One region of the Luteimicrobium sp. NPDC057192 genome, then DNA from elsewhere that is predicted to be linked to it. Evidence: predicted binding sites of a transcription regulator. Region 1 holds the regulator's gene; each other region holds the start of a gene.

Region 1 (7,086 bases):
GAAGCGCAGGTAGGCGACCTCGTCGAGCTCGCGCAGCGGCCCGAGGATCGCCAGACCGATCTCGTACGCGTCGAGCTCGGCGGAGCCCGAGCTCCGCAGGGTCTCCTCCACCCGCTGGGCCAGGAGCGCCAGGTCGTCCTCCGACACCGGGCGGCCCTGGCACGCCTTCCGGACGCCGCCGACGATCTTGTCGCGGCTGAAGGGCTCCGTCGCGCCCGACCGCTTCACGACGGACAGGCTGGCCGTCTCGATCGTCGTGAAGCGCCTGCCGCAGTGCGGGCACTGCCGCCGGCGCCTGATCGACTGGCCGTCGTCCGACGTGCGCGAGTCCACGACGCGCGAGTCGGGGTGCCGACAGAAGGGGCAGTGCATGAGCGGGCTCCAGAGGTAGGCCGGGGGGACGGTGCTCAACCTACTAAAGCCTGTCGAACAACTTCGAGCGGTGTCGGGCAGCATCGTCCTCGGACGCACCACCGACACGAACCGGAATGTCAGCCCTGGTCAGGATCAGCCCAGTGCCGGGGACCGGGGGCCCGCTGCCACGAGAACGGGGACGGCCGCCGCAGCAGCCGTCCCCGCCGGGACGCCCCCGTCCCCTGCGCGTATCGCGACTCGCCTCGCCACACGCGGACGTGCACGCCGACCCGATGGGTCGACACCTTGCTCCTGACCCCCCAGCCAGCAGGTAAGGCATGACTAACTTAGGCGAACCTCACCCGGCTGCGCAAGCCGCCGCGAGGAGCCTGACCGAACCTCACCCGGCACCGAGGGCGCGAAGAGCCTCACCCGCGGGCGACCGGGAGGAGCAGCTGCTCGCCGGCACGCAGCCCGGCACCATCGAGGTTGTTGAGCCTCTCGATCTCCACGACCACGTCACGCAGGTCCTCGCGCGAGCTCGCCACGGAGCTCGCGAGAGCCCACAGGGTCTCGCCGGGCTGGACGACGTGGCGCGTCACCTCGACACCTCGGTGGGGCCCACTCGCCTGGGCGCCGCCCGTCGCGACGACGCCGGTGCACGCGAGCACGAACGCGGCGATCCCCAGAACCACACGACCCCGGCGCGTGAGTCGCAGAGGGCCGGGACGGGTGCCGTCGCGCCCCCGCTCCACGCGGCGCGTCGTCCCGTCCGCCCCGAGAGGCCAGCTCACCGTCGCACTCATGCCACACCTCACCGCTCGTCCCGACAATGCCGTACCGCCCGCCGCACCGACCCGCTCTGAAGCGGATTCTTCGAACACCTGTACGTCGAACGTCTGTACGATTCTTAGCACGAGCTCCCGACAGATGTCGAGACACGCTCGAACACATGTTTGAAACTGCACGTCAGGTGCCCTACGGTGGGACACAGGTCGGGGCCGCGCTCGCGTGAGGCTGCGCGACGGGGCGGCGTCGACCAGGCAGCACGGGACAAGGAGCGTCGACGCAGGGCCTACGGGCCGGCAAGGAGGACGGCATGGCCAGCGGCACCACCGGCACGACGCGCGGACCGGGCGAGGGCGACGACGGCGCCCTCGCGACCGTCCGGTCCCTCACGCAAGCCCCCACCGGACCCGACGGCCTGACCCGGCGCCAGCGCCTCGTGCTCGACACCATCCGCGCCTCCGTCGAGGAGCGCGGCTACCCGCCGAGCATGCGCGAGATCGGCGAGGCGGTCGGGCTGACCAGCCCGTCCAGCGTCAAGCACCAGCTCACCGCGCTCGAGCGCAAGGGCTACCTGCGACGCGACCCGAACCGCCCGCGCGCCATCGAGGTCGTCCAGCCCGACGACTCGCGCGCGATCCCGCCGCTCACGCAGGACTCCGCGTTCGCCGTCGCCGAGGTCACCGAGCTCCCGCAGACCCCCGCCTACGTCCCGGTCGTGGGGCGGATCGCGGCGGGCGGCCCGATCCTCGCGGAGCAGGTCGTCGAGGACGTGTTCCCGCTCCCGCGCCAGCTCGTCGGGGAGGGCGAGCTCTTCCTCCTGCGCGTCGTCGGGGACTCCATGATCGACGCGGCGATCTGCGACGGCGACTGGGTGGTCGTCCGTCGGCAGAACGTCGCCGAGAACGGGGAGATCGTCGCCGCGATGATCGACGGCGAGGCCACGGTCAAGACGTTCAAGCGCACCGGCGGCCACGTGTGGCTCGTGCCGCACAACGCCGCCTACGAGCCGATCCCGGGCGACGAGTCCCAGGTCCTCGGGCGGGTCGTCAGCGTGCTGCGCAGCGTCTGACGCCCGCCCGGCCGTCCCGCCGGGCGGGCTCCGCGTCAGCGGACGGCAGTCCCTGTCTCAGAGGCCGAACGTCCTGGCCGCGGCCCGGAGCGCGTCGGCGGACGCCCGGAGCCCGGCACGCTCCGCGTCGGACATCGGCGTCGGGATCGTCTCCCGGACCCCGGTGCGGTCGACGACGGACGGGACCGACAGGCAGACGTCGCTGAGGCCGTCGTAGTCCTGGAGAAGCGAGCTCACGGGGAGCACGGTGTGCTGGTCGTCCAGGACGGCCTCGACGATCCTCGTGGCCGCGAGGGCGATCGCGTAGTTGGTCGCCCCCTTGCCTGCGATGATCTCGTACGCCGAGTGCACGACCTCGTGGTGCATCCGCTCGAGGTCGGTGTCGGTCAGCGGCAGGAGCCCGCCCACACCCGGCCAGTCGCGGAGCGGGATGCCGCCGATCGTCGCGGAGCTCCACAGCGGGATCTCCGAGTCGCCGTGCTCCCCCGCGATGTAGGCGTGGACGTTCTGCACGGCGACGCCCGCGCGCTCGGCGACGAGGAAGCGCAGCCGCGAGGAGTCGAGGACGGTGCCCGAGCCGAACAGCTGGTTCGGGGGAAGCCCCGAGTAACGCAGGGCGGCGTAGGTCACGACGTCGACCGGATTGGTGACCATGAGGTAGATCGCGTTCGGGGCGACCTCGAGCAGGCCGGGCAGGATCTTCTGCATCAGGGCGATCGTGTCGCCTGCGAGGTCCATCCGCGTCTGGCCGGGCTTCTGCTTCGCGCCCGCCGTCACCACGACGACGTCCGAGCCCGCGCACACGGCGACGTCGTCGGAGCCCTCGACGTTGGCCTGCGGCATGAACTGGATGCCGTGCTGGAGGTCGAGCACCTCGGCGTCGACCTTGGCCTTGTTGACGTCGAGCAGCGCGACGTTACGGGCGGCACCGCGCATGAGCATCGCGTAGGCCGTCGTGGCGCCCACGGCGCCCGCCCCGACGATGGAGACCTTCGACGGGCGCCCTTCGGGCCGTGTCCCGGACGCCGCCGCGTTCTCGGGGTGCCCGCCGGTGATCCCTGGTGCTGCGCTCGGTGCCATCGTGCCGCCTCTCGGTCAGGTGACGTGTCCGCCGCGCCCAGCCTAGGAGCGCAACCGCTCCAGCGCAGAGGCAACCAGAGCCGGGTCCTGTGTCGGCCAGAAGCCCGGCATGGAGCGCTGCAGGAACGTGCCGTAGCGAGCGCGCGCGAGGCGCGAGTCGAGCACCGCCACGACGCCCCGGTCGGTCGTCGACCGCACGAGACGCCCGGCCCCCTGCGCGAGCAGCAGCGCGGCGTGCGTCGCGGAGACCTGCATGAAGCCGTTCCCGCCACCGGCGTCGACGGCTTCGGAGCGCGCGGACCGGACCGGGTCGTCGGGGCGCGGGAACGGGATGCGGTCGATGACGACCAGCGACAGCGACGGGCCGGGGACGTCGACCCCCTGCCACAAGGACAGCGTGCCGAACAGGCACGTCTCCTCGTCGGCGGCGAACTCCCGCACGAGCGTCGGGAGCTGGTCGTCCCCCTGGCACAGGATCGGCACCTCGAGCCGGTCGCGCAGCGCCTCGGCGGCCTCCTCTGCCGCTCGCCGCGACGAGAACAGCCCGAGCGTGCGTCCCCCGGCGGCGCGCACGAGCCGCTCGAGCTCGGCGAGGTGCGCCTCGCTCGCCTGCCTCCCCGGCGGGTCGAGGTGGCGCGCGACGTAGAGGATGCCCTGCCGGGCGTAGTCGAACGGGCTGCCCACGTCGAGGCCGCGCCAGGACACGCCGTCGGCGACGAGGCCGAGCGACCGCGCGGCGGAGTCGAACGATCCGCCGAGCTCGAGCGTCGCCGACGTGAACACGCCCGTGCGGTCCGCGAGGAGCTGGCTGCGGATGAGCCCGGCGACCCCGAGCGGCGCGGCGTACAACGTCGAGACGGCGGGGCCGGAGCCGAAGTCGCCGGCGCGCGCGCACCAGACGACGTCGTGACCGTCGGGGTCTGCTGCGAGCCGTTCCGCCACCTCGAACACGGCGAGCACGGCGGCCTGGGCCATCTTGAGCCCCGAGCCCGACTCGCCCTTGGCCTGCGGGTCGGGCTTGAGCGCCGACTGGAGCGTCCGGAGCCCGTCGCGGACGGCGGCCACGGCCAGGCGGGCGTCGTCGGGCAGTCCGTGGGGGTACCGCTCGGCCGGGAGCTGGGCCACGAGCGCGCCGAACGTCTGGGTGGCCGTGTCGAGCGCCTCGGTGGCGATGCCCCCGTGCCGGCGCGCGAGCCGCGCGGCGTGCTCGATCGCGGGGACCGACAGCTCGACGGTCGCCTGCGCGGTCACGCGGTCGGCGAGCTCGTGCGCCTCGTCGACGACGAGCACGTGGTGCTCGGGCAGCGCGCCCGGGGAGCCGGAGGCCGCGACACCGAGCATCGCGTGGTTCGTGACGACGACGTCCGCCTCGCGGGCCGCCTGCCGCGCTCGCTCCGGGAAGCACTCCGCGAGCAGCGGGCAGCGGGTGCCGAGGCACTCGAGCGCCGTCACCGACACCTGCCGCCACGCGCGGTCGCTCACACCCGGCACGAGCTCGTCGCGATCGCCGGAGTCGGTCTCCTCGATCCACGCGCGCGCGGCCCGGACCTCGTCGGCGAGCGAGCGCCCGCCGCGCCGCCCCCGCGGCTCGCGCCCGCCCGACGCCGGTGCGGTAGCGTCGCCGCCGCCGTCGGCCGCGGGATGGTCGGCAGCACCCGACGGCTCGAGGTCGAACAGGGTGCCGCCCTCGTCGACCGGGTAGCCGCCCTCGACCTTGTGCTTGCACGCGTAGTTGTGCCAGCCCTTGAGGAGCGCGATGCGCGGCGGCCGCGGCAGCCGCGGCGCGAGCGCGTCGGCCACGAGCGGCAGATCCCGCGTGAGCACCTGGCGCTGCAGGGCGAGCGTGGCCGTGGAGACGACGACGCGCTCGTCCGTCGTCACGGCGTGCCGGACCGCGGGGACGAGGTAGCCCAGCGACTTGCCGGTGCCGGTGCCCGCCTGGACGAGCAGGTGCTCGCCGGAACGCACCGCCTCGGCGACGGCCTGCGCCATGCGGGCCTGCCCCTCGCGGGGCGCTCCGCCGAGAGCACCGACGGCGACGTCGAGCAGGGCGTCGATCTCGGGGTCCGGCCGCGCCTCGCCCGCGGGCGACGCCGGTCGGGTGGTCGGGCTGGTCGCGTCGGGAGTCACGGTCGGGGGCACCCGGCGAGTCTACGAGCGGCCTCCCACCCGCGGCGCCGCGCGGTGCAGCCTGTGGACGGGGAGCGACCCGGACGCACCGCGTCGGCCGCGGACGGCGTCAGGCGAGCGAGCCCGTGGACGCGCCGACGCTCACCGAGCGGAGCTCCGCGGCCAGCGCGGCGTCCACGCGGGCACGGAGCTCGGTGCCGTCGGCGGTGTGCTCCTCGTGCTCGATCTGCCCGTCCGCGTGCACCCGGCTCACCAGGTCCCCGCGGTCGTAGGGCACGACGACGTCCACGCGCTCCCCCGGCTGCGGCAGCGCCGCTGCGACCCGCTCGAGCAGGTGCTCGACGCCCTGCCCCGTGTGGGCGGACACGAGGACGGCGTCGGCCTCCCGGCGGCGCACGCGCGCGACGACCTCGGGGTCGGCGGCGTCGGCCTTGTTGAGCACGACGATCTCGGGCACGTCGAGCGCGCCCGGCACGTCGGCGAGGACCTCCCGCACGGCCGCGATCTGCCCCTCGGGGTCGGGGTGGCTGGCGTCGACGACGTGCAGCAGCAGGTCGGCGTCGCCGGCCTCCTCGAGCGTGGAGCGGAACGCCTCGACGAGCTGGTGCGGCAGGTGCCGCACGAACCCGACGGTGTCGGCGAGCGTGTAGGCGCGGCCGTCGGGCGTCCGGGCCCGGCGCACGGTCGGGTCGAGGGTTGCGAAGAGCGCGTTCTCGACGAGCACGCCCGCACCCGTGAGGGCGTTGAGGAGCGACGACTTGCCGGCGTTCGTGTAGCCGACGATCGCCACCGACGGCACGGCGTTGCGCTTGCGGGACGCGCGCTTGGCCTCGCGCGCCGGGGCCATCCCCGCGATCTGGCGGCGCAGCTTGGCCATCCGGTTGCGGATGCGGCGGCGGTCGAGCTCGATCTTCGTCTCGCCGGGGCCGCGCGAGCCCATGCCCGCGCCGCCCGAGCCGACCTGGCCGCCCGCCTGGCGGGACATCGAGTCGCCCCAGCCGCGCAGGCGCGGGAGCAGGTACTCGAGCTGCGCGAGCTCGACCTGCGCCTTGCCCTCCTTGGACTTGGCGTGCTGGGCGAAGATGTCGAGGATCAGCGCCGTCCGGTCGACGACCTTGACCTTGACGATGTCCTCGAGCGCGCGGCGCTGGGAAGGCGCGAGCTCGCCGTCGACCACGACCGTGTCGGCCCCGGTCTCGAGGACGATCGCCGCGAGCTCCGCGGCCTTGCCCTGGCCGAGGTACGTGCCGGGGTCGGGGTTGTGGCGGCGCTGCAGGACGCCGTCGAGCACCTGCGAGCCGGCGGTCTCCGCGAGCGCGGCGAGCTCACGGAGCGAGACCTCGGCGTCGGCGGCGTCGCGGGAGAACAGGCCGACGAGGACGACCCGCTCGAGCCGCAGCGAGCGGTACTCGACCTCGGTGACGTCCTCGAGCTCGGTCGACAGCCCGGCGACACGGCGCAGCGCGCTGCGCTCCTCGAGGTCGAGCTGCTCGCCGTCGGCGGCGGTGTGGCGGGTCGCGCCCTCGTCGACGGCGGTGCCGGCGCGGGCGAGGACCCGGGCGACGACGGCGCGCGCGGTGGCGTCCACGTCGTCGGTGCGTGCATCCCGGGCCACGTCGGTCTCCGCGGGCGTCTCGGGACGGTTCTCAGGGGTGGGTGTCATG
Region 2 (7,086 bases), on a different contig from region 1:
TCGACGTCAAGGCCCTCGGCGAGAACACGATCGTCCTCGACTGCGACGTCCTCCAGGCCGACGGCGGCACCCGCACCGCCGCGATCACCGGCGCCTACGTGGCGCTCGCCGACGCCGTCGCCTGGGGCCAGCGCTCCGGGCTGATCCGCCCGAGCCTCGTCGCCGCCGGCTCGCCCGTGCTGACCGACTCCGTCTCGGCCGTGAGCGTCGGGATCATCGACGGCACGCCCATGCTCGACCTGCCCTACGAGGAGGACGTGCGTGCCGAGACCGACATGAACGTCGTCGTCACCGGGTCCGGGACGTTCGTCGAGGTGCAGGGCACCGCCGAGCACGCGCCCTTCGACCGCGCCGAGCTCGACACCCTCCTCGACCTCGCCGTCGCCGGCACCGCGACCCTCGCGGAGCTTCAGCGCGCGGCGCTCGCGGCCGAGCCCGAGGGCCACCGGTGAGCGCGCCGGGCGTCCGCCTCGTCCTCGCGACCCACAACGCGCACAAGGTCGGCGAGCTCCGGGACATCCTGCACGCGGTCCCGGCGCTCGCGGACCTCGACCCCGCGGCCGTCGTGGGGGCGGGCGACGTCGGCGCGCCCGAGCCCGTCGAGGACGGCGTGACGTTCGAGGAGAACGCGCTGATCAAGGCGCGTGCGCTGGTCGCTTTCACGGGTCTGCCGGCGGTCGCCGACGACTCGGGCATCGCGGTCGACGTGCTCGGCGGTGCACCGGGCGTCTTCTCGGCGAGGTGGAGCGGCCGGCACGGCGACGACGCCGCTAACCTCGACCTGCTGCTCGCCCAGGTCGCCGACGTGCCGGACGAGCACCGCGGGGCCGCCTTCGTCTGCGCGGCCGCTCTCGTGACCCCGGACGGCACCGAGATCGTGCACGTGGCCGAGCTGCGGGGAAGCCTGCTGCGCGAGCGCCACGGCGAGGGGGGGTTCGGCTACGACCCGGTGTTCCGCCCCGACGGCGAGACCCGGTCCACGGCCGAGCTCACGCCGCAGGAGAAGAACGCGATCAGCCACCGTGGACGCGCGTTCCGGGCCCTCGCGCCCGACGTCGCCCGCGTGCTCGCGTCCGCCGCGAGATAGCGCTCGTCGCCCGAGGTAGCACGGAGTCCGCGCTACCTCGGGCGAAACGCGCTACGTCGTCGTCGGCCGACGGCGCGACACCAACCCGGCGAGCGCACGCCAGCCGACCAGACCCAGGCCGAGGAACACGGCCGCGACCACCTGGAAGCTCGGGGCGATGCCCTGGTCCGTCGCGAGGCGCAGCAGCATCCCGACCGCCCAGGCCGCCGCCCACACGGCCACGCCCGTCGGCCACAGGGCGAGCGGTCGCCGCCACGCCCGGGCCGCGAGCCAGCCCACGGCGACGCCCGCGAGGAACGGCCAGGCGGTCGCCAGGACCGCGACGATCCCCTCGTGCTCGTCGTGCGACCGGCGGCCGATCGCGGCGAACACGAGCACCCAGACGACGTCGGCCGCCGCCGCGAGAGCCGCCGGGCGCCAGGACGCGGCGGCGCGCCGCGAGGTGGTCGGGAGGGTCTGGGGGGTCATGCGGCGGCTCCGGGTCGTCGATCGTCGGCCCGGCAAGCCTACGGGCAGCGCCCGTGGACGACGCCCGTCCGGCTCACGGCAGGCGGCCGACGTGCGCCATCGCCTGGCGCAGCAGCGTCCCCTGGCCGCCGTGCATCTCCAGCTGCACCTCGTCGCTGCACGCCTGTTCGGGGGTGAGCCACGCGAGGTCCAGCGCCGACTGCTGGGGCTGCGCGTCGCCGCTGATCGGCACCACGTACGCCAGGGACACCGCGTGCTGGCGCGGGTCGTGGTAGGAGGTGATGCCCGGCGTCGGGAAGTACTCGGCGACCGTGAACGGCTGCGGCGACGGCGGGACCAGGGGGAGCGCGACCGGTCCCAGGTCCTTCTCGATGTGCCGCAGCAGCGCGTCCCGGATGCGCTCGTGGTACATCACGCGTCCGCTGACCAGGGCGCGCGTCATGGCTCCCGTGGGGCTGACGCGCAGCAGCAGCCCGACGGCGACCACGTCGCCCGACTCGTCGACCCGCACGGGCACCGCGTCCACGTAGACGAGGGGCAGCTGGGCGCGTGCCGCGGCGATCGCCTCCGGGGAGAGCCAGCCCGCCGGTTGCGGGTGCTCGTGCGGGAAGTCGTCGTCGGGCGGGAGGTCGGCGGTGTCGGTCACGGGTCCAGTTCTACCGTGCGCGTGCCCGACGGCGCACGGCCGGGTCCGCGGCACGGCGGGAATACTGGGACCGTCAGGACCGCTGTATCGGGCGGAAACCCCGATGGAAGGAAGCCAGATGGCCACCCAGGCACTCACGGGCGAGACGTTCGAGAAGACCGTCCTCGAGAACGACATCGTCCTCGTCGACTGGTGGGCGTCGTGGTGCGGCCCGTGCCGCATGTTCGCGCCCGTCTTCGAGCAGTCGTCGGAGGAGAACTCCGACATCGTCTACGGCAAGGTCGACACCGAGGCCGAGCAGTCGCTCGCCGGCGCGGCGCAGATCACGTCGATCCCGACGCTGATGGCCTTCCGCGAGGGCGTGCTCGTCTTCTCGCAGCCCGGCGCCCTGCCCGCCTCCGCGCTGCAGCAGGTCATCGACCAGGTGCGCGGTCTCGACATGGACGACGTGCGCGCCCAGATCGAGAAGGCCAAGGAAGCGGCGCCGCAGAACTGAGCCGGCCGAAGGACGGCCCGCGGCACGCTGCTCGATGCGCGGCGTCCGTCGCGGGCCGTCGTGCTGCCCGCGGCCATGTCGGCGGTTCGAACTAACGTTCGAACCATGGCGCACCGCAAGTACACCTATGAAGTTCTCTCCGAGGCGGCCGCGAACGCGGACTCGCTGACGGGAGTGGTGCGCTACTTGGGTGTGCCGGTCCGCAGCGGCTCGTACAGCCACGTCGCCAAGCGACTCAAAGAGCTGGGCGTCGACACGAGCCACTTCCGACGCAGGAAGTACACGGCCGAAGTCCTCACCGAGGCGGCTGCGAATGCGACTTCGGTGGCAGGCGTTCTACGGAACCTCGGGCTCGTGGAGGCCGGGGGAACGCACGCCCACATCGGGCGCATGCTCAAACAGCTCGGTGTCGACACGAGCCACTTCCGGCGCGACCAGGGGGCGCAGCTGCGAGCGAACCGCTTGTCGTCGGCTGAGGTCCTCGTGCGAGACCCCGATCGGACCCGGCGGAGACCGCCACACCTCCTGCGGCGAGCCCTCGCCGAGGTGGGCCGAGACTATGCCTGCGAGGCCTGTGGGTGCGACGGCCGGTGGCAGGGTGCCCCGCTCACACTGCACGTCGACCACGTCAACGGTGACCTGCGCGACAACCGGGCGTCGAACCTTCGCTTCTTGTGCCCGAACTGCCACGCACAGACACCGAACTTTGCCGGGCGGAATGCCAGGAACCGTGGCTGGCTCGACCCTCGCGGACGCGAAGGCGGCACGGCGGGTGAACGCGGCTAGACTGGCGCCCGCCAGCCGGAGTGATGGAACTGGCAGACATCCGGCGTTTAGATCGCCGTGCCCTCGGGCGTGCGGGTTCGACTCCCGTCTCCGGCACCACCGTCGCGCGCCTGCAGGAAGGGAACACCGGGGCTGGGTCGCCCGCGTGTCAGCGCGGGTCGATACCGAGGTCGCGCCGCAGCTTCGCGACGTGGCCCGTCGCCTTGACGTTGTACTGCGCCAGCGCGACCTTGCCGTCCTCGTCGACGACGACCGTCGACCGGATGACCCCCGTGTACGTGCGGCCGTAGTTCTTCTTCTCGCCCCAGGCGCCCCACGCCTCGAGCGTCGTGTGCTCGGTGTCGCTCACGAGGGGGAAGGTGAGCTGCTCGTCGGCGACGAACTTCGCGAGCTTGTCGACGCCGTCAGGCGAGACGCCGACGACGTCGTAGCCGGCGCCCTGGAGCGAGGCGAGCGAGTCGCGGAAGTCGCACGCCTCCTTGGTGCAGCCGGGAGTCCCGGCGGCCGGGTAGAAGTACACGACCACGCGGCGGCCGCGGTGGTCCGCGAGGCGGTACGTGCCGCCGTCCGCGGTCGGGAGCGTGAGCTCGGGCGCGTCGTCGCCGACGGCGAGGCGGTGCGCGGTCATCGGTCCTCCTGGGGTGGTGGGGTCGCTGCGACTCTATGCGACCGCTTGGCCCTGGTGGGTGTGGACGGGCTTCGGGTGGCTCTCCGGCGGCCGGTACCGTGGGCCCGTGAGCAAGACCCGCACCACGACCGAGACGCCTGACCAGCCGCACGTGCCCGTCCGGATGCTGCACGACCGCCTCCTCGTCCTCCCGGAGACCGACTCGGCCGAGCGCCAGACGTCCGCGGGGCTCGTGATCCCCGCGACCGCGGTCGGGCCCAAGAAGCTCGCGTGGGGCGGCGTCGTCGCGGTCGGAGAGAACGTCCGTCGCGTGGACGTCGGCGACCGGGTGCTGTTCGACCCGGACGAGCGTGCCGAGGTCGACCTGGGCGGCAAGGACTACGTCCTGCTGCGCGAGCGCGACGTGCACGGCGTCTTCGAGCAGCCGGCGACGGGGGAGCGGACCGGCCTCTACCTGTAGCCCCGGGATTCGATTTCGGGGTCACGCCCGGGTCCTGCTACCCTTCTTCTCGCGCGCCATTAGCTCAATTGGCAGAGCAGCTGACTCTTAATCAGCGGGTTCGGGGTTCGAGTCCCTGATGGCGCACCACCTTCGACCAGGCCGTTCGTCCTCATGGGCGGGCGGCCTTCGTCGTCCCGCCGGGCCGTGGGTCGACGCAGGGCTCGCGTCCGACGGCGGCGCGGCCACCGGGAGCGCCGGCCCGCAGGTCCGTGGTCCGGAGAGGCCCCCAGGGCTGCTACTCTTCTTCTCGCGCGCCATTAGCTCAATTGGCAGAGCAGCTGACTCTTAATCAGCGGGTTCGGGGTTCGAGTCCCTGATGGCGCACCACCTCTGACCAGGCCGTTCGCCCTCGTGGGCGGGCGGCCTTCGTCGTCCCCGGGACCGCCGGATCGGGCCGCCCGCCTAGACTGGGACCGTGCCCGAGCCCGTCGTGACAGCCCCCGGACCGGCATCGTCCCACCGGTCGGTGCCGGTCTCCTTCGTCCGCCGCAGCCGCCGTCTGAGCGACGGGCAGCAGCGTCTCTGGGACGAGCAGCGCCCCCGCTACCTGGTCGACGTGCCGCGCGCCGCGGCGTCGACGTCCGTCGCCCCCGCGTTCGTGCTCGACCTCGCCGCGGTGCCTCCGGGCGACGGGCCCGTCGTCGTCGAGATCGGGTCGGGGCAGGGCGACGCGGTGGTCACGGCGGCCTCCGCACGACCCGGCACCCGGTTCGTCGCGGTCGAGGTCTACGAGCCCGGCCTCGCGCACACGGCGCGCAGCGCCGCGGCCGCGGGGGTCGACAACCTCCGCCTCGTGCAGGCGAACGCGCCCGAGGTGCTCGCGTCAGCGCTGCCCGAGGCGAGCGTCGACGAGGTGTGGGTGTTCTTCCCCGACCCGTGGCGCAAGGCCCGCCACACCAAGCGGCGCCTCGTCGACGAGGCGTTCCTGCGGCTCGTGGCGCGCGTCCTCGTGGACGGGGGCGTGCTCCGGTTCGCGTCCGACTGGGAGCCGTACGCCGAGCAGGTCCGCGACCTCCTCGTCGCGGCCGACGGCTTCGTGCCCCACGGCGAGACGACGCCCGACGGCTGGGCGCCGCGCTTCGAGGGGCGCGTCCTGACGGGCTTCGAGCGCAAGGGCACCGCGGCCGGCCGCGTGGTCCACGACCTCGCGTACGCGCGCACGCCGCGCGGCTGACGCCCGGCGGCTAGGCTCGTTCCGTGACCGACCCCATCGCTCCCAGCCGTCTCCGTGCCGCGCTCGTGACGTGCGCGGAGCTGCCGGACCTCGACCCCGACGACGTCCCCCTGGTCGCCGCGCTCGCCGACCGTCGCGTGGCCGCAGAGCCCGTGGTCTGGGACGACCCGGCCGTCGACTGGGGGTCCTACGACCTCGTCGTCGTGCGGTCGGCGTGGGACTACGCACCCCGGCGCGACGAGTTCGTCGCGTGGGCGCGGAGCGTCCCCAACCTGCTCAACGCCGCGGACGTCATCGCGTGGAACACCGACAAGGCGTACCTGCACGAGCTCGCGGAGCGCGGCGTCCCCACGATCCCGACGGTCTGGCTGGACCCGGACCGCAACCTCAGCGCGCGCGCCGTCCACACCCGGATGCCCGCCCACGGCGACTTCGTGATCAAGCCCACGGTGAGCGCGGGAGCGCAGGGCACCGGCCGGTACGAGTCCGGCGACGCGACCGAGAGGGGGCTCGGGATCCGGCACGCGCTCGACCTGCTCGCCCAGGGACGGCACGTCATGATCCAGCCGTACCAGCAGGCGGTCGACACCGTGGGCGAGACGGGCCTGATCTTCGTCGACGGCCGGTTCTCGCACGCGATCACCAAGCGCGCGCTGCTCAGCGGGCCCTACGAGGCCGAGGACGCGTCCCTGTACGTGCGGGAGCGGCTCGAGCGCGCCGTCGCGACGCCCGAGCAGCTCGCGATCGCCGAGCGGACGCTCGCGGCCGCGGCGGAGGTGCTCCCGAGCGCCGCGAAGCCGCTGTACGCGCGTGTCGACCTCGTGCCCGACGCCGTCGGGGCGCCGCAGCTCATCGAGCTCGAGCTGACCGAGCCGTCGCTCTTCCTCGCGTACGACGGCGACGCCGTCGACCGGTTCGCGGACGCGATCGCGCTGCGGGCGCTCCGGGCGCGCGTGTCCTGAGCCGGCACGGTCGGGGGCGTGGTCATGACGACCCCCTCCGAGCAGGTACACTTTTCGTCGGCCCCAGGTGCGATCCGCACGGGGGTCGCACCGCGGGTGACGTGGCAGCACGTCCCGCATGGTGGGTATAGCTCAGCTGGTAGAGCACCTGGTTGTGGTCCAGGGGGTCGCGGGTTCAAGTCCCGTTACTCACCCCAGTCGCGAGGCCCGGAGCCTCGGTCGAGATGTGATTCTCGACCGAAGCCCCGGGCCTCGTTCGTCGTTCCGGCCGGTGTGCCCGGTGCGACGACGCCCGCCGGCGCCGGCGTCACGGCGAGGTGAAGGGTGCGCGGGCGGG
Region 3 (7,086 bases), on a different contig from region 1:
CTCGCGCTCCTGCCGGAGTTCGCGGTCGCCGACGAGGTCACGGCCGGACGCCTCGTCCGGCTCGACCTCGACGTGCCTGCCCTCGTGCTGCGGCTCGTGTTCCGCACCGGCTCCGACGCCGACGGCGACCTGCGGGCGCTCCTCTACGCGGTGGTCGCCCCCGACACGCTCTAGCCTCGGTGGTGTGCCAGCCCAGTACCTGAGGATCGCCGGCGCGGACGCCGCGACCTCGAACGCCGTCCGCCGCTCGCTCGTCGAGCTCAGACGTCAGATGCAGATCCCGGACGACTTCCCGCCCGACGTCGTCGCCGAGGCGACGCAGGCCGCCGCACGCGACCTGATCGCCGACCCGGACCGCGTCGACCTGCGTGCGCTGCCGTTCTGCACCATCGACCCGCCGGGCTCGATGGACCTCGACCAGGCGATGGTGATCGAGCGGTCCGACGGAGCGGACGCCGGAGGGTTCGTCGTGCACTACGCGATCGCCGACGTGGCGTCGTTCGTCATGCCGGGCGGCCCGGTGGACACGGAGTCGCACGCGCGCGGCACCACCCTGTACGGGCCCGACGAGCGCACCCCGCTCCACCCGGCCGTGCTGTCCGAAGGTGCGGCGAGCCTCCTGCCCGACGCCGACCGGCCCGCCGTCGTGTGGCGGATCGTCCTGGACGCGCGCGGCGAGATCGTCGAGGGGACCGCTGACGCGCCCGGCGTCACGGTGCGCCGCGGTGTCGTGCGTTCCGTCGCCCGGCTCGGCTACGAGGAGGCGCAGGCCGCGCTCGACGGGGCTGCGGCGTCGTCGGGAGGGGCGCCGTCGGGAGGCGCGCCGTCGGGCGGGCCGGTGGGCGCGACGTGGCCCGTGGGCGTCCGCGAGACGATCGCGCTGCTCCGCGAGGTCGGGACGCTGCGGCAGGAGCGTGAGCGTGAGCGCGGGGGAGTCTCCCTCGACGTGCCCGAGCAGGTCGCCGTCACCCACGACGACGGCACCATCACGATCGAGCTGCGCTCCACCCTGCCCGTCGAGGGCTGGAACGCCCAGATCTCCCTGCTCACCGGCATCGCGGCGGCTCGGCTCATGCGGGCCGGCGGCGTCGGGATCCTGCGCACCCTGCCGCCCGCCGACCCCCGCGACGTCGCCCGGCTGCGCCGCACCGCGCGCGCCCTCGGCATCGACTGGCCGGAGGACGAGCCGTACGGCGAGCTGCTCCGCCGCCTCGACTCCGCGCAGCCGCACCACGCCGCGTTCCTCACCGAGGCGACGAGCCTGTTCCGCGGGGCGTCGTACCTGGCGTTCGGGGGCAAGGACCTCCCGGGGATCGACGCCGTCCCGGCCGACGACGGCGCCGCGCACGCCGCGATCGCCGCCGAGTACGCGCACGTCACCGCGCCGCTGCGGCGGCTCGTCGACCGGTACGGGACCGAGGCGTGCCTCGCCACCACGGCCGGTGCCGCCGTCCCCGCCTGGGTGCTCGACGGGCTCGCGGGCCTGCCGAAGCTCATGTCGCGGGCCGGGCAGAAGGCCGGGTCGTTCGAGCGCGCGTGCCTCGACACCCTCGAGGCGGCGCTCGTCGTCGACCGGGTGGGGGAGATGTTCGACGGCGTCGTCGTGGACGTCGACGACCGCCCCGCCAAGCCCGCCGAGGGCACGCCGCCCGGTGGGGGCCCGCGGCGGGCCGAAGACGCGCAGCCGGACGCGCACCCGCAGCCCGGCAACGGGTCTCCGAGCGCTGAAGCATCGGCCGAGGCCGAGGCCGAGGCCGAGGCTGAGGCCGGGGCCGGGGCCGGGGCCGGGGCCGGGGCCGGGGCCGGGGCCGGGGCCAGAGCCGGAGCCGCGACCGGCGCACCGGGCGTCCGCGGCCGGCGGGGGCAGGTCGTGGTGGCCCGACCCGCGCTCCGCGCTCCGGTCACGGGCGCGGCCCTGCCGCTCGGCGACCCCGTTCGTGTCCGCCTCGTCGAAGCGTCGATCGAGGCGCGCCGGGTGGCGTTCGTCCTCGACCCCGCCGACGGCGACGGTGCCTCCGCCGACGGTGACGCGCCCGGGACGACGGGGGACCTGTCGTGACGCCGCGCCGCCGCACCGCGCCCGACGCCGGCCGGGCCGCGATCGCGTCCTGGCGCGCAGCGCTCGCCGACGGCACCGAGCCGGTGCGGGCCGACGTCGCGACGGCGGTCCGCTTCACGCTCGAGGAGCTCGCCGACGTCGCACCCGGCCACGCCGTCGAGGTGCGCGTGCCCCCGTGGGGTGCGGTCCAGGCGATCGAGGGCCCCCGCCATACGCGGGGAACCCCGCCGAACGTCGTCGAGACCGACCCGGCCACCTGGTTCGGCCTGGTCACCGGCTCGCTCGGCTGGGACGAGGCGTCCGCCGACGGTCGTGTCCGCGCCTCGGGGGAGCGGGCCGCCGAGGTCGCCCGGTGGCTCCCGCTCCAGGCTGCTCGCCCGCGATAGCGCTCGAGCTGCTGCTCGCACGGGACGGAGTGCTTCAGGCAACGGCCGAGGCGCTCAACCCGACGCTCACAACCCGAGGCTCACAACCCGAGGCTCACGACCCGAGGCTCACGACCCGAGGCTCACGACCCGAGGCGCACAACCGACGCTCAGAACGGTGGCGGCCCCTCGGCGTCGGGTGGGGCCGGGAGGTCGAGGGCCGGTCGGCTGCGGTGTCGGCGTCCGGTGGGAGAGGTCCAGGTGAGGGTGCCGTCGGTGCCGGTCTGGTGGACGTCCCATCGGGTGCCGTGCTTGAGGCGGTGGTGGGTGCGGCACAGGTGGGCGAGGTTGGTGGCGTCGGTCGTGCCACCGCTCACGTAGGCGGTCGTGTGGTCGACGTCGCAGCGGTCGGCGGCGCGGGAGCAGCCGGGGAACCGGCACGTCTGGTCGCGCAGGCGCAGGTAGGCGCGCAGGTCTGCAGGTACGACGTAGGTGTCGCGTCCGATGGCGAGCACCGCACCGGTGTGGGGGTGGGTCAGGACGCGCCGGAACGAGGGCGCGTGGGCGGCCAGGACGGTGGCGGTGTGGTCGTCGATGGGCCCGTACCCGTCGAGGTGCGCGACGTCGGGCGGACGTTCGACGACCGGGTGATCGGGTCCATCTCTCCCGGCGGCTGCGTCGTCTTGGTCGGTGGGGTCGGTGAGATCGGTGGGGTCGTCGTCCGTGCTCGCGAGGGCGCGCAGGAGAGTCACGACCGCGACGGTCACGGTGACGTGCGGGACGATGCCGCGCGCGAGGCGGGCGATCGTGGCGCGGGTCGCTGCGATGCGTGGGGGAGAGTCGTCCGGTTCGATCAGGGTGGTTCTGAGGTGCTCGAGCCGGTCCCGGGCCTCGGCCCGCCACCGGTCGTCGCGGGATGAGGCCCCTGTGCGCCGGTCGCTCGTCTTCGCGTGGGGCCTGTCACCTGGGCCGTCGACGTCCGCGGGCACGGCACCGCCGGCCGCGGGTGGTGCGGGATCGGTGACGTCGACGTCGAGCGCAGCGGGGTCGAGGGTCGCAGCGGTGACGAGGGTGTGGTCGAGGGTGCCGTCGTCGAGGAGGAGGGCGGCCAGGACGTCGGCGCGCAGCTGGTCGGTGGTGCGGGACTCGTCGGGCTCTCGGAGCGTGTCCACGGCCCGGTCGAGGCGGTCCCAGGCGGCGCACGCGGTGGCGGCGGGCAGGTAGGCGGTGAGGAACGCCATGCCGTCGCGGGCGGGCTCGATCCGGACCGACCGGTGGGTGGCGGCCCGCTGGTGCCGGGCGCCCACGGGTTCAGCGAGGCGGCGTTCCCGCACCCGCTGGACGTGCCGTCCGAACCTCCCGGGTGGCATGGTCGTGGCGCAGGGCAGGGTCTCCGTCTCGATCGTGTGCCGGTCGGCGGGGTCGAGGTCGGCTGTGTGCTCGACCAGGGCCTGGGCGTGCCGGTAGGACACCGTCCCGGCCCGCATCCCGGCGACCGTCGCCGGCAGCCCACCGACCAGGACCTGCGCTTCGTCGAACAACCGTGCCGCGGTGCGTTCGTGGACCGACAGGGTGGTCGCGACGTCGGCGACCAGCGCGCGGTGCGCGAGCTCGACCCCGTCCGAGTTCGACCAGACGTCTGCGGCGAGCTCCGGGGCGAGGATCGCTTGTGGGTCGGCGGCGACCATGCGCCGCGCGGCTTCCAGCAGCTCGGTGCGCCACGCGGTCGCCGACCGGATCAACCCTTCCACGTCACCCAGCGCACCGACGATCTCGGCCACCGTGGCTCCGGCTTGCGCGTCCGGGAGGACCGCCTGCTCGGGCGGCGCGACGAGGTCCGCACCCGTCCGCACCGCCGTCGTCGTCATGCCCTCAGTCAACACCGAGCCACCGACACTCGCTCGAACAGGTGTTCGAGTATCCCGCGCTTGCCTGCCCGCCCTCTCGTGCGGCCGCCCCCACCGGGCTCGCGAGCGCGACGCGTCGGCGCACTCGCCACCGCTCGCGGAGCGTCCGGCGGGGCGACCGACCTGCCTCCCGGGTGCGGAACCGGCCGTCGTCGGGCAGCGTGTGGCGCGGGGTGACGCCGCGTTCACAGCCCGTTCATCACGGCGACACGAGCGTGCCCTGTGATGACGACGACGTCCGGTACCACCACGACCGCACGTCGCCGTGCGGTTCGGGCGCCGCCCGAGCACGCGAGACAGCTCGACACACCGAGGAGTCAACGTGGACGGTCAGCACAGCTGGAGGAGGGTCGCCGCGCTGAGCGCGACGGCGGCCCTCGTGGTCACGGGCGGGGGAGCGGCCGCGTGGGCTGCCACGGGCGGGGGTGACGGCCCGACGGCGCAGGCTGCGGCCGCCTCGCACGTCGTGATCTCGGAGGCGTACCTGTCGGGCGGCAGCGCGAACGCGCCGTACACGACGAAGTTCGTCGAGCTCTTCAACCCGACGAGCAAGGCCGTGAGCGTGGACGGGTGGTCGGTCCAGTACCGGCCGGCCACGGGGACGGGCGCGTCGACGTCGACGGTCGCCCTCGCCGGCAGCATCGCGGCGGGCGGCCACTACCTGGTCGCGGGCGGGTCCAACGGCGCGACGGGCGCGGCCCTCCCGACGCCGGACGCGTCCGGCGCCGCGCTCAACCCGTCCGGTTCGGCCGGGACGATCGCCCTCGCCTCGACGACCGACAAGCTCACCCTCCCGGCGGGTTCGGTGACGGGGGACGTCGCGACCGCGGCGCACGTCGTGGACCTGGTCGGCTACGGCACGTCCAACACCTTCGAGGGGCACCCGGTCACCGGGCTGCCGGGCAACTCGACGCCGAGCTCGCTGCAGCGCGCCGGCGACGGCGCCACCGACACCGACGACAACGCCGCCGACCTGACCGTCGGCTCGACGGTCACCCCGCAGAACACGGGCGACGACACGACCCCGACCGACCCGCCCACGGACCCGCCGACCGGCGGCACGACCGCGACGATCGCCGAGGTCCAGGGCACCACGGACACGAGCCCGTACGTCGGCAAGACGGTCACGACGCGCGGCGTCGTGACGGCGGCCTACCCGACGGGCGGCTACAACGGTCTCTACATCCAGACGCCGGGCACGGGCGGCGACGTCGACCTCGCGACGCACCACGCGTCCGACGGCCTGTTCGTCTACTCGACCAAGGCGGCCGGCGACCTGAAGCCGGGGCAGTACGTCGAGGTCACGGGCACCGTCTCGGAGTACTCGGGGCTGACCGAGCTGTCCGCGACGACGTGGTCCGTCCTGCCCGACGCCGTCCCCGCGGTCAAGCCCGCGACGGTCGCCTTCCCGCAGACCGACGTCCAGCGCGAGAGCCTCGAGGGCATGCTCGTCGCCCCGGCCGGGCACTACGTCGTCGCCGACAACTACGACACGAACTACTACGGGTCGTTCCTGCTCGCGGCGGGCGACAAGCCGTTCGTCCAGCCGACGCAGGCCGGCCGCCCGGGCAGCGCCGAGGCGCAGGCCGCGGTGACCGACCGCGCCGCGCGCGGGGTCGTCCTCGACGACGGCGCGACGACCAACTACTCGAGCGCCGCGAACACGAGCAAGCCGCTCCCGTACCTCACAGGCGGCAAGCCGGCCCGCGTGGGGGCACAGGTCACGTTCACGACGCCCGTGATCCTCGACTACCGGTACGACGCCTGGGCCTTCGAGCCGCTCGCCCAGCTCACGCCGGACGTCGCGGACGCCGTCCAGCCGGTGATGTTCGAGAACACCCGCACGGACGCCCCGAAGGTCGCGGGCACCCTGCACGTGTCGAGCTTCAACGTCCTCAACTACTTCACGACGACGGGCGACCAGCTCTCCGGCTGCCAGCCGTACACGGACCGCGAGGGCAACCCGATCACGGTGAAGACGGGCTGCAACGCCCGCGGGGCGTGGGACGCGGCGAACCTGCAACGTCAGCAGACCAAGATCGTCAACGCGATCAACGGCCTGGGCGCGGACGTCGTGTCGCTCGAGGAGATCGAGAACTCGCTGACGACGGACGGCGAGAACCGCGACGCGTCGCTCGCGAAGCTCACCGACGCGCTCAACGCGGCGGCAGGCGCCGGGACGTGGAAGTACGTGCCGTCCCCGGCGAACCTCCCGGCGGACGAGGACGTCATCCGCGTCGCGTTCATCTACAAGCCCGAGGTCGTCAAGCCGGTCGGGGCCTCGCAGCTCCTCGTCGGGTCCGCGGCGTTCGACGGCGTCGCCCGCCAGCCGCTCGCCCAGACGTGGCGTCCGGTCGGCGGCGGGGCCAAGGCGGACGTCGTCGTGGTCTCGAACCACTTCAAGTCGAAGGGCACGTTCGACGGCGACCACCCCGGGCCCGGCGACACGGACTCGGGCGACGGCCAGGGCGCGTACAACGCGACCCGGGTGAAGGAGGCGCAGGCCACGCTCGACTTCGCGCACGCGTACGCCGAGGCGGCGAAGACCGACAAGATCCTGCTCGTCGGCGACTTCAACGCGTACGGCCAGGAGGACCCGGTCAAGGCCATCACGGACGCGGGCTACACGGACCTCGGCGCCACGACCGGCAAGCAGACGTACCTGTTCGACGGGTACGTCGGGTCGATCGACCACGCGTTCGCCTCGTCGTCGCTCGCGGGCGTCGCGAAGGCCGACATCTGGAACATCAACTCG
Region 4 (7,086 bases), on a different contig from region 1:
CTGGGCGGGCCTGCGGCGGCGACTCGCGTCGGAGGGGGTCACCTGGCCGGACTCGGCGACGCCGCGGCAGGTGCCCGGCCTCGTGGCGGCCACGGTGCACGACGCGTACGGCACCTGGCCCGACGACGCGGACGCCGCGTTGCGCGAGCTCGCGCGGGCGGTGGAGACCGAGCGCTACGCACGGCCGACCGGGACGCGCGGCGCGGTGGCGGTGGAGGGAGGCACCACTCAGGTGGGCGCCGCGCCCGGTGCCGAGCCTGCGGACTCACCCGCGGTACGGTGGGCGAACCTCGTCGACGACGTCGTCGCGGCGGTCCAGAAGGAGCTCAGCGGCCGCCTTCGTGGCGGCGACGCTCCCAACGCTCCTCGAGGCGGGCGAGGAACGACTCGCGCTTCGTAGCGCTCGCCGTGGGCCTCGACTGCGGAGCGGCGTGGGTACCACCGACGACCCCGATCGGGCCCGACCTGGCCTTGCGCCGCAGCAGGGCGAACGCCACGCCCGCGAACATCAGCACGAATCCACCCACGCCCAGCCACCACTGAGAGGCCGCCGCGCCGAGCACGAGCACGAGCAGACCGGCAGCGGCGGCGAGGAAGCCGACGACGTAGCGCCAGAGCGGATGCCGCTCGGCAGACTGCAGCGTGTTGGCGAGCCGTGGATCGTCCGAGGTCAGAGCTTGTTCCATCTGCTCCAGGACTCGCTGCTCGTACTCAGACAGAGGCATGTCGACCTCCGGTCGCTCGCTCGACGTGTTGTTACTCCGAGGATAGTTCCCCACCCGTCAGGGTGGTAGTCGAGCGGGTCACAGCTGAGGCACGACGCACCGAAGCCGCCCCGAACCGCGCGCGGACCGCGTCGAGCGCCTCCTCCGCCGCGCGCACGACCTCGGGCGTCCCGGTGGTCGCGTCGTCGAGCGTGAGCTGGACCGCGGCGCGCCCGCGCTCCTCCAGCTGCTCAGTCCGGACGCCCACGAGACGGACGGCGAGCCCGCGCAGGTCGGTCGAGGCGACGAGCTCGCGAGCGATCGCCCCGATCTCGTGGCCGGTGTCCGTCGGCGAGACGAGCGTGCGGGCCCGCGTGACGGTCCGGAAGTCGCTCGTGCGGACCTTCACGGTCACGACCCGGGCGACGAGCCCTTGGGCGCGCAGGCGCGCCGCGCACCGGTCGGCCAGCTCGAGGACGGTCGCCGCGACGACGTCGCGGTCGCGGACGTCCTGCGGGAACGTGGTCTCGTTGCCGATCGACTTGTCCTCGTGCTGCGGCGTGACGGACCGGTGGTCGCGCCCCCACGCGAGGTCGTGCAGGTGGCCGCCCAGGCTCGGGCCGAGGAACGACCGCAGCCAGGCGACGTCGGCGTCCCCGAGCTCGGCGACCGTGCGGATGCCGCGCCTCGCGAGCTGCTCCTCGGTCCGCTCCCCCACGCCCCAGAGCGCTCCGACGGGCAGCGAGCGCAGGAAGTCGACGCTCGCGGCCGCGGGGACGAGCATCATGCCGTCGGGCTTGGCGTGGGTCGACGCGAGCTTGGCGACGAGCTTGGTCGACGCGACCCCGACCGAGCACGTGATGCCGTGCTCGGCCTGGACCCGCTCGCGCAGGGCCGCGCCGATCCGGGTCGGTGGGCCCAGTCGGCGCCGCGCGCCCGACACGTCCAGGAAGGCCTCGTCGACGCTCACGGGCTCCACGATCGGGGTGACGTCGCGGAAAGCCTGCATGACCGAGCGCGAGACCGTGCGGTAGGCGGTGTGGTCGGGCGGCACGACGACCGCCTGGGGGCACAGCCCGAGGGCGCGTGCCATCGGCATCGCGGACCTCACTCCGAAGGCCCGCGCCTCGTACGTCGCCGAGAGCACGACGCCACGCGACCGGCCGCCGACGATGACCGGGAGCCCACGGAGCTCGGGCCTCCGAGCGAGCTCGACCGAGGCGAAGAACGCGTCCATGTCCACGTGCAGGACGGCGCAGCCGTCCTCCTCGTCGCCCCAGTCCCGACGGGCCGACGCCGAGCGGGGCGCACGGCTCACGACGCCCTCGCCCGTGAGCCGGGCAGCAGGCTGAACGCCGCGGTCGGGTCGACCAGCATGCCGACCTCGTCCCGGAAGTCCTCCGCACAGCGCACGAGCTCGTCCGCGCGCGCGGCGTCGACGACGTCGAACCGCCCCGCGTCGATCGCGGCGCGCGTCCGCGCACCGCCGGCGAAGTAGACCGACCAGGGGGCGAGGGCGGGCTCGACGACCTCGACGAGCGCCCACACGGACCGCCCCGTCCGCCGGCCCGACGGGCGCCCGCGCAGCGCTACAACGGCGGCAGCGGCACGCAGCGCGGCGAGGTGCGCGTGCACGAACCGCTCGGCCGGGTCCGGCGCCGCGTAGGCGGACGCGAGCTCGTGGTCCGCCCGGGAGAGCAGGCGCAGCGCCTCGAGGGGTGCGGGGGCGGGCGCCGTCGTGCGCTCCGCCGCAGCGGCCCTGCCGTGCCGGCTCGGGACACGTTCCGACCGTTCCATCACTCGCACCTCCTGAGCACCCAGGATCGAACACCTGTTCGAACCTGTCAACCGCTGCCACACTGGTCCCGTGAGCGCGCGCCGGACCCGACGGAACCGACAGGACCCACGATCCCCCGAGCCACCCACACCCGAGCCCTCCGGCGCGACGGGGCCCGGACACCGCCGGAGGGGCGGCCGCGGAGGCGGCGGACTCCCGGAGGGCCTCCCTGCGGGGCCGGTGCCGACCACCACGGGCACCGTCGAGCTCGAGCCCGACCCGGACCGCAACGCGGTAACGGTGCTCGTCAACGGCGCACCCAGCTCGTACCTCGACCTCGACGACCCCGGCCTGCTCACGTTCGAGTACATGCAGGAGATGGCGGCGCTCGTCGGCACCGCCCCGGACGGCCCCCTACGGGTCGTGCACCTCGGCGCGGCGGGATGCTCGTTCGCCCGGTGGGTCGAGCACGAGCGGCCCGGCTCGGAGCAGGTCGCCGTCGACCTCGACGCGCGCCTCCTCGAGCTGGTCCGCACATGGTTCGGCCTGCCCCGCGCCCCGCGGCTGCGGCTGCGCCCCGGCGACGCCCGCGAGGTCCTCGCCACCCTGCGCGACGGCTGGGCCGACGTCGTCGTGCGCGACGTGTTCGCACCCGACACCACTCCCGCGCACCTCACGACGGTGGAGTTCGCGCGCGACGTCTGGCGGGTGCTGCGGCCCGGCGGGCTCTACCTCGCCAACTGCGCCGACCGGCCACCGCTCCCCCTCGCCCGAGCCGAGGCGGCGACCCTCGACGCCGCGGGCGCGGACGACGTCGTGGTGGTCTCGGAGCCCGCGCTCCTGCGCGGCCGGCGGTACGGGAACCTCGTGCTCGCGGCGCGGCGCCCCGCCGACCGCGGCGCGGCCGACACCGGCGACGCGCCGGTCCCGCTCGCCGACGACGCCGCGCTCGCCCGCCGACTCCGGTCCCTGCCGGTGCCCGCGCACGTTCTCGGCGGCGACGAGCTGGCGTCCTTCCGGGCCGCCGCCCGCCCCGTGCACGACGACGCCGCGCCCTCCGAGGGAGGACGCGGCGTCGGGTAGCGGCCACCGCGGAGCGGCGGTCAGCGGTCCGTCAGAGCGGACGGACCTTCTCGGCCTGGGGGCCCTTGGGGCCCTGGGTGATCTCGAACTCGACGCGCTGCGCCTCGTCGAGCGAGCGGTAGCCCTGGGTGTCGATCGCCGAGTAGTGCACGAAGACGTCGGCGCCGCCGCCGTCCTGGGCGATGAACCCGTAGCCCTTCTCCGCGTTGAACCACTTCACAGAACCCTGCGCCATGCTGTTCCTCTTGTCCTTCTGCCCGTCCCGGACGTCGGTGGCCGGACCCTTTCGCCCGCCCCTGTGCCGCCGCGACCAGCGCGGCAACGCGGACAGTCTGGCACGAACCGGTCGGAGCGGCCACAGATCGGCCGGAGTGTCGCAACCCTGCGTCGCCGCAGGTCACGCACCGCTCAGGGGTGGCTCAGTCGTCCGAGCGCTGTGCCAGGAAGCGCTCGAACTCGGCGCCCAGCTCGTCCGCGGTGGGCAGGGGCGCGTCGTCGGCGAGCAGGCTCGTCGCGCCGAACGACCGCGCGAACGCGTCGTACTGCTGCTCGAGCCCGCGCACCAGCGAGCGCAGCTCGTCGGACTCGGTGACCTGGCGCGCGACCTCCTCGGTCGTCTCGTGCGCGGCCGCCTCGAGCTCCTCACTCGCGAGCTCGAGCCCGGTCGCGCCCTGGAGCATCCGCAGCGCATGGAGGGCCGCCGGCGCGTACGCCGTCTGCGCGACGTAGTGCGGCACGTGCACGGCGTAGCCGACGGCGTCGTGGCCCGCCTGCCCCAGCCGGTACTCCAGCAGCGCCGCGGCGCTGGCGGGGACCTCGGCGCGGCCGAACCAGGACGGGTGGGAACCGACGAGCTCGCCGCGCGTCGCGTGCACGGTCAGCGAGCTCGGACGCGTGTGGGGGACGGCCATCGGTACGCCGTGGACCGTCGCGACCAGCGACACCCCGAGCAGCTCGACGACCTCCTGGACGGCGGCCACGAACCGCTCCCACTGCAGGTCCGGCTCGGGGCCGTGCAGCACCAGGTACCCGGTGCCCTCGGCGTCGCGCACGTGGTCGATCGCGAGGGCCGGCTCGTCGTACGCCGCCCAGCGCGAGCTCTCGAACGTCATCGACGCGCGCTTCGACCGGTAGTCGAGGAGCTGGTCGACGTCGAACGTCACGAGCCGCCGCGGCTCGGCCTGCTCGAGCAGGTGCTCGCGGACCACCTCACCGACGCCTCCCGCGTCGATGAATCCGTTCAGCACGTGCACGAGCACCGGCCCGGTGCCGCGCTCGCCCGGTGCGCCGAGCAGCTCGGCGACCGCCTGCTCGTCGATCTCGTAGATGCCTCGGGGGTCAAGCACGCGTCGTCCTCCGCCTCGTCCGTCGTCCTTCTCTTCGTCCCCAACACACGGAGGCCGCCACCGCTTCCCGGGCTCCACGACCGGTGGCGCGGTGCGCCATACTTGATGGCCGCCGCGCGCGCCCGCACGGCGAGGAACGGAGGGCTCGTGCCGGACAGGCCGCAGGACGCACCATCCCGGACGACCTCCGGCACCGCCGACGTGCGTCCGGAGACCCGGATGAAGGACGAGCTCGCGCGCGAGCAGGGCGTGGTCGACACGCTCTACGGGCGCCTCGACGAGCTGCGTGAGGCCACCTGGGACCGCCTGCGCAGCGTCCGGCGGGCGGGGCCGAGCGGCTCGCCGCAGAACCGCTCCGAGCGGGACGCGTTCGCGACGCTCTACGAGGACCGCGTCGCGCAGCTCCGGTCGGTCGAGGACCGGCTCGTCTTCGGCCGCCTCGACCTGGCGGACGGGACGACCCGCTACGTGGGCCGGATCGGGCTCACCGACCCGGAGCAGACGCCGCTCCTGACGGACTGGCGCGCACCGGCCGCGCAGTCGTTCTACCGGGCCACGGCCGCGCACCCCGACGACGTGGCCCGGCGCCGGCACCTCACGACGCGCCTGCGCCAGGTGCTCGGGCTCGAGGACGACGTCCTCGACCTCGAGGCGACCCAGCGCCTCGGGCTGCGCACGCTGGCCGGCGAGGGTGCGCTGCTCGCCTCGCTCGGCGCGGGCCGCACCGCCCGGATGCACGACATCGTCGCGACGATCCAGCGCGAGCAGGACGAGATCATCCGCGCGCCCCTCGCCGGCACGCTCGTCGTCCAGGGCGGCCCGGGGACCGGCAAGACGGCCGTCGCCCTGCACCGCACGGCCTACCTGCTCTACGCGCACCGGCGCCAGCTCGAGCGCACCGGCGTGCTGCTCGTCGGACCGAGCCGCGCGTTCCTGCACTACATCGACCAGGTCCTCCCCTCGCTGGGCGAGACCGGCGTGGTCTCGACGACCGTCGCCGACCTGCTGCCCGGCGTCACGGTGACGGCGACGGACAGCCCGGCGGTCGCGGAGGTCAAGGGCCGCGCGGTCTGGTCGCGGATCCTCGTGCGAGCCGTGCGCGCCCGGGAGCGCGTCCCCGCGGCCGACGTGCCGCTCGTCGTCGAGGGGCAGCCGCTCGTCCTGCGGCGCGCCGACGTCCGCGACGCCCTGGGGCGCGCCCGGCGCTCGCACCGCCCGCACAACGAGGCGCGCGCCGGCTTCGCGCGCGACCTGCTCGGGCGGCTCGCAGGCCAGTACGCGGAGGCCCTCGGTGACCCCGACGCCGACCGCGCCGAGCTCCAGGACGACCTGCGGCGCAGCCGCGACGTCAAGGTCGCGGTCAACCTCGCATGGCTGCCCATCACTCCGGCGCGCCTGGTCGAGGACCTCTTCACCAAGCCGCACCGGCTCGCCGAGGCCGCGCCCGAGCTCACGGCGGCAGACCGGGCCCTGCTCGCGCGCCCGGCCGGCTCCGGGTGGACCGAGGCCGACGTACCGCTCCTCGACGAGGCCGCCGAGCTGCTCGGCGAGGACGACGCGCTCGACCGCGCCGCGGCCCGCGAGCGGGCCGAGCAGGACGCGGCCGACCTCGAGTACGCGCGCCAGGTGCTCGAGTCGTCCGGCGCGGGAGGCGGGCTCGTCGACGCCGAGACCCTCGCCGGGCGGTTCGCCGACGGCGGGCCCGTCCTGACCACGGCGGAGCGCGCCGCGACGGACCGCCGGTGGGCGTACGGCCATGTCGTGGTCGACGAGGCGCAGGAGCTCACTCCCATGGCCTGGCGCGCGCTCGTGCGCCGCTGCCCCACGCGGTCGTTCACGGTCGTGGGCGACGTCGCGCAGACGACGGCGCTCGGGGGCGCCCGCTCGTGGGGTGCCGCGCTGCGCCCGCACTTCCGGGACGCGTGGTCGGTCTCCGAGCTCACGGTCAACTACCGCACGCCCGCCACGGTCGCCGACGCCGCGCTGCGGTTCGCTCGCTCCGCCCGGCTCCCCGTCTCGCGCCTCAGCTCCGCCCGGGACGTCGACGACGCGCTGCGGCTCGTCCGCGTCGGCGCGCCCGGCGAGCTCGCCGTCGTGGCGGCGGCGCAGACCGTGGAGCAGGTCGGGGACGTCGTCCGGGCGGACGGGACCGGCCGCGTCGCGGTCGTCACGCCCG

Evidence for each region. Region 1 encodes LexA, which represses DNA repair genes until DNA is damaged. Its sites were predicted from a motif close to TCGAACANNTGTTCGA; they were not measured.
Region 2: a site for LexA is predicted at 2,784-2,799, ahead of ACFT5B_RS03575 (HNH endonuclease signature motif containing protein). Genes of this name have one in related genera too.
Region 3: a site for LexA is predicted at 4,326-4,341, ahead of ACFT5B_RS04860 (DUF222 domain-containing protein). Genes of this name have one in related genera too.
Region 4: a site for LexA is predicted at 2,528-2,543, ahead of ACFT5B_RS08440 (SAV_6107 family HEPN domain-containing protein). Genes of this name have one in related genera too.

Annotation. Positions count from the first base shown of each region.
Region 1 is NZ_JBHUWD010000026.1:508-7,593, forward strand. It holds gene nrdR (transcriptional regulator NrdR) at 1-372, opposite strand, end outside; gene ACFT5B_RS12780 (LysM peptidoglycan-binding domain-containing protein) at 783-956, opposite strand; gene lexA (transcriptional repressor LexA) at 1,454-2,212, shown strand; gene ACFT5B_RS12790 (L-lactate dehydrogenase) at 2,270-3,292, opposite strand; gene ACFT5B_RS12795 (ATP-dependent DNA helicase) at 3,335-5,434, opposite strand; gene hflX (GTPase HflX) at 5,532-7,085, opposite strand.
Region 2 is NZ_JBHUWD010000004.1:56,750-63,835, reverse strand. It holds gene rph (ribonuclease PH) at 1-452, shown strand, start outside; gene rdgB (RdgB/HAM1 family non-canonical purine NTP pyrophosphatase) at 449-1,087, shown strand; gene ACFT5B_RS03590 (DUF3054 domain-containing protein) at 1,139-1,555, opposite strand; gene ACFT5B_RS03585 (NUDIX hydrolase family protein) at 1,629-2,201, opposite strand; gene trxA (thioredoxin) at 2,320-2,697, shown strand; gene ACFT5B_RS03575 (HNH endonuclease signature motif containing protein) at 2,803-3,483, shown strand; tRNA gene ACFT5B_RS03570 (tRNA-Leu) at 3,498-3,582, shown strand; gene bcp (thioredoxin-dependent thiol peroxidase) at 3,632-4,111, opposite strand; gene ACFT5B_RS03560 (GroES family chaperonin) at 4,275-4,571, shown strand; tRNA gene ACFT5B_RS03555 (tRNA-Lys) at 4,625-4,700, shown strand; tRNA gene ACFT5B_RS03550 (tRNA-Lys) at 4,865-4,940, shown strand; gene trmB (tRNA (guanosine(46)-N7)-methyltransferase TrmB) at 5,029-5,787, shown strand; gene ACFT5B_RS03540 (RimK family alpha-L-glutamate ligase) at 5,811-6,749, shown strand; tRNA gene ACFT5B_RS03535 (tRNA-His) at 6,871-6,946, shown strand.
Region 3 is NZ_JBHUWD010000006.1:44,291-51,376, forward strand. It holds gene ACFT5B_RS04845 (LysR family transcriptional regulator) at 1-174, shown strand, start outside; gene ACFT5B_RS04850 (RNB domain-containing ribonuclease) at 185-2,059, shown strand; gene ACFT5B_RS04855 (sterol carrier family protein) at 2,056-2,445, shown strand; gene ACFT5B_RS04860 (DUF222 domain-containing protein) at 2,595-4,292, opposite strand; gene ACFT5B_RS04865 (ExeM/NucH family extracellular endonuclease) at 4,654-7,086, shown strand, end outside.
Region 4 is NZ_JBHUWD010000013.1:79,267-86,352, forward strand. It holds gene ACFT5B_RS08425 (transglutaminaseTgpA domain-containing protein) at 1-400, shown strand, start outside; gene ACFT5B_RS08430 (DUF3040 domain-containing protein) at 327-725, opposite strand; gene ACFT5B_RS08435 (DNA polymerase IV) at 757-2,022, opposite strand; gene ACFT5B_RS08440 (SAV_6107 family HEPN domain-containing protein) at 2,019-2,501, opposite strand; gene ACFT5B_RS08445 (spermidine synthase) at 2,722-3,564, shown strand; gene ACFT5B_RS08450 (cold-shock protein) at 3,596-3,799, opposite strand; gene ACFT5B_RS08455 (proteasome assembly chaperone family protein) at 3,984-4,910, opposite strand; gene ACFT5B_RS08460 (HelD family protein) at 5,130-7,086, shown strand, end outside.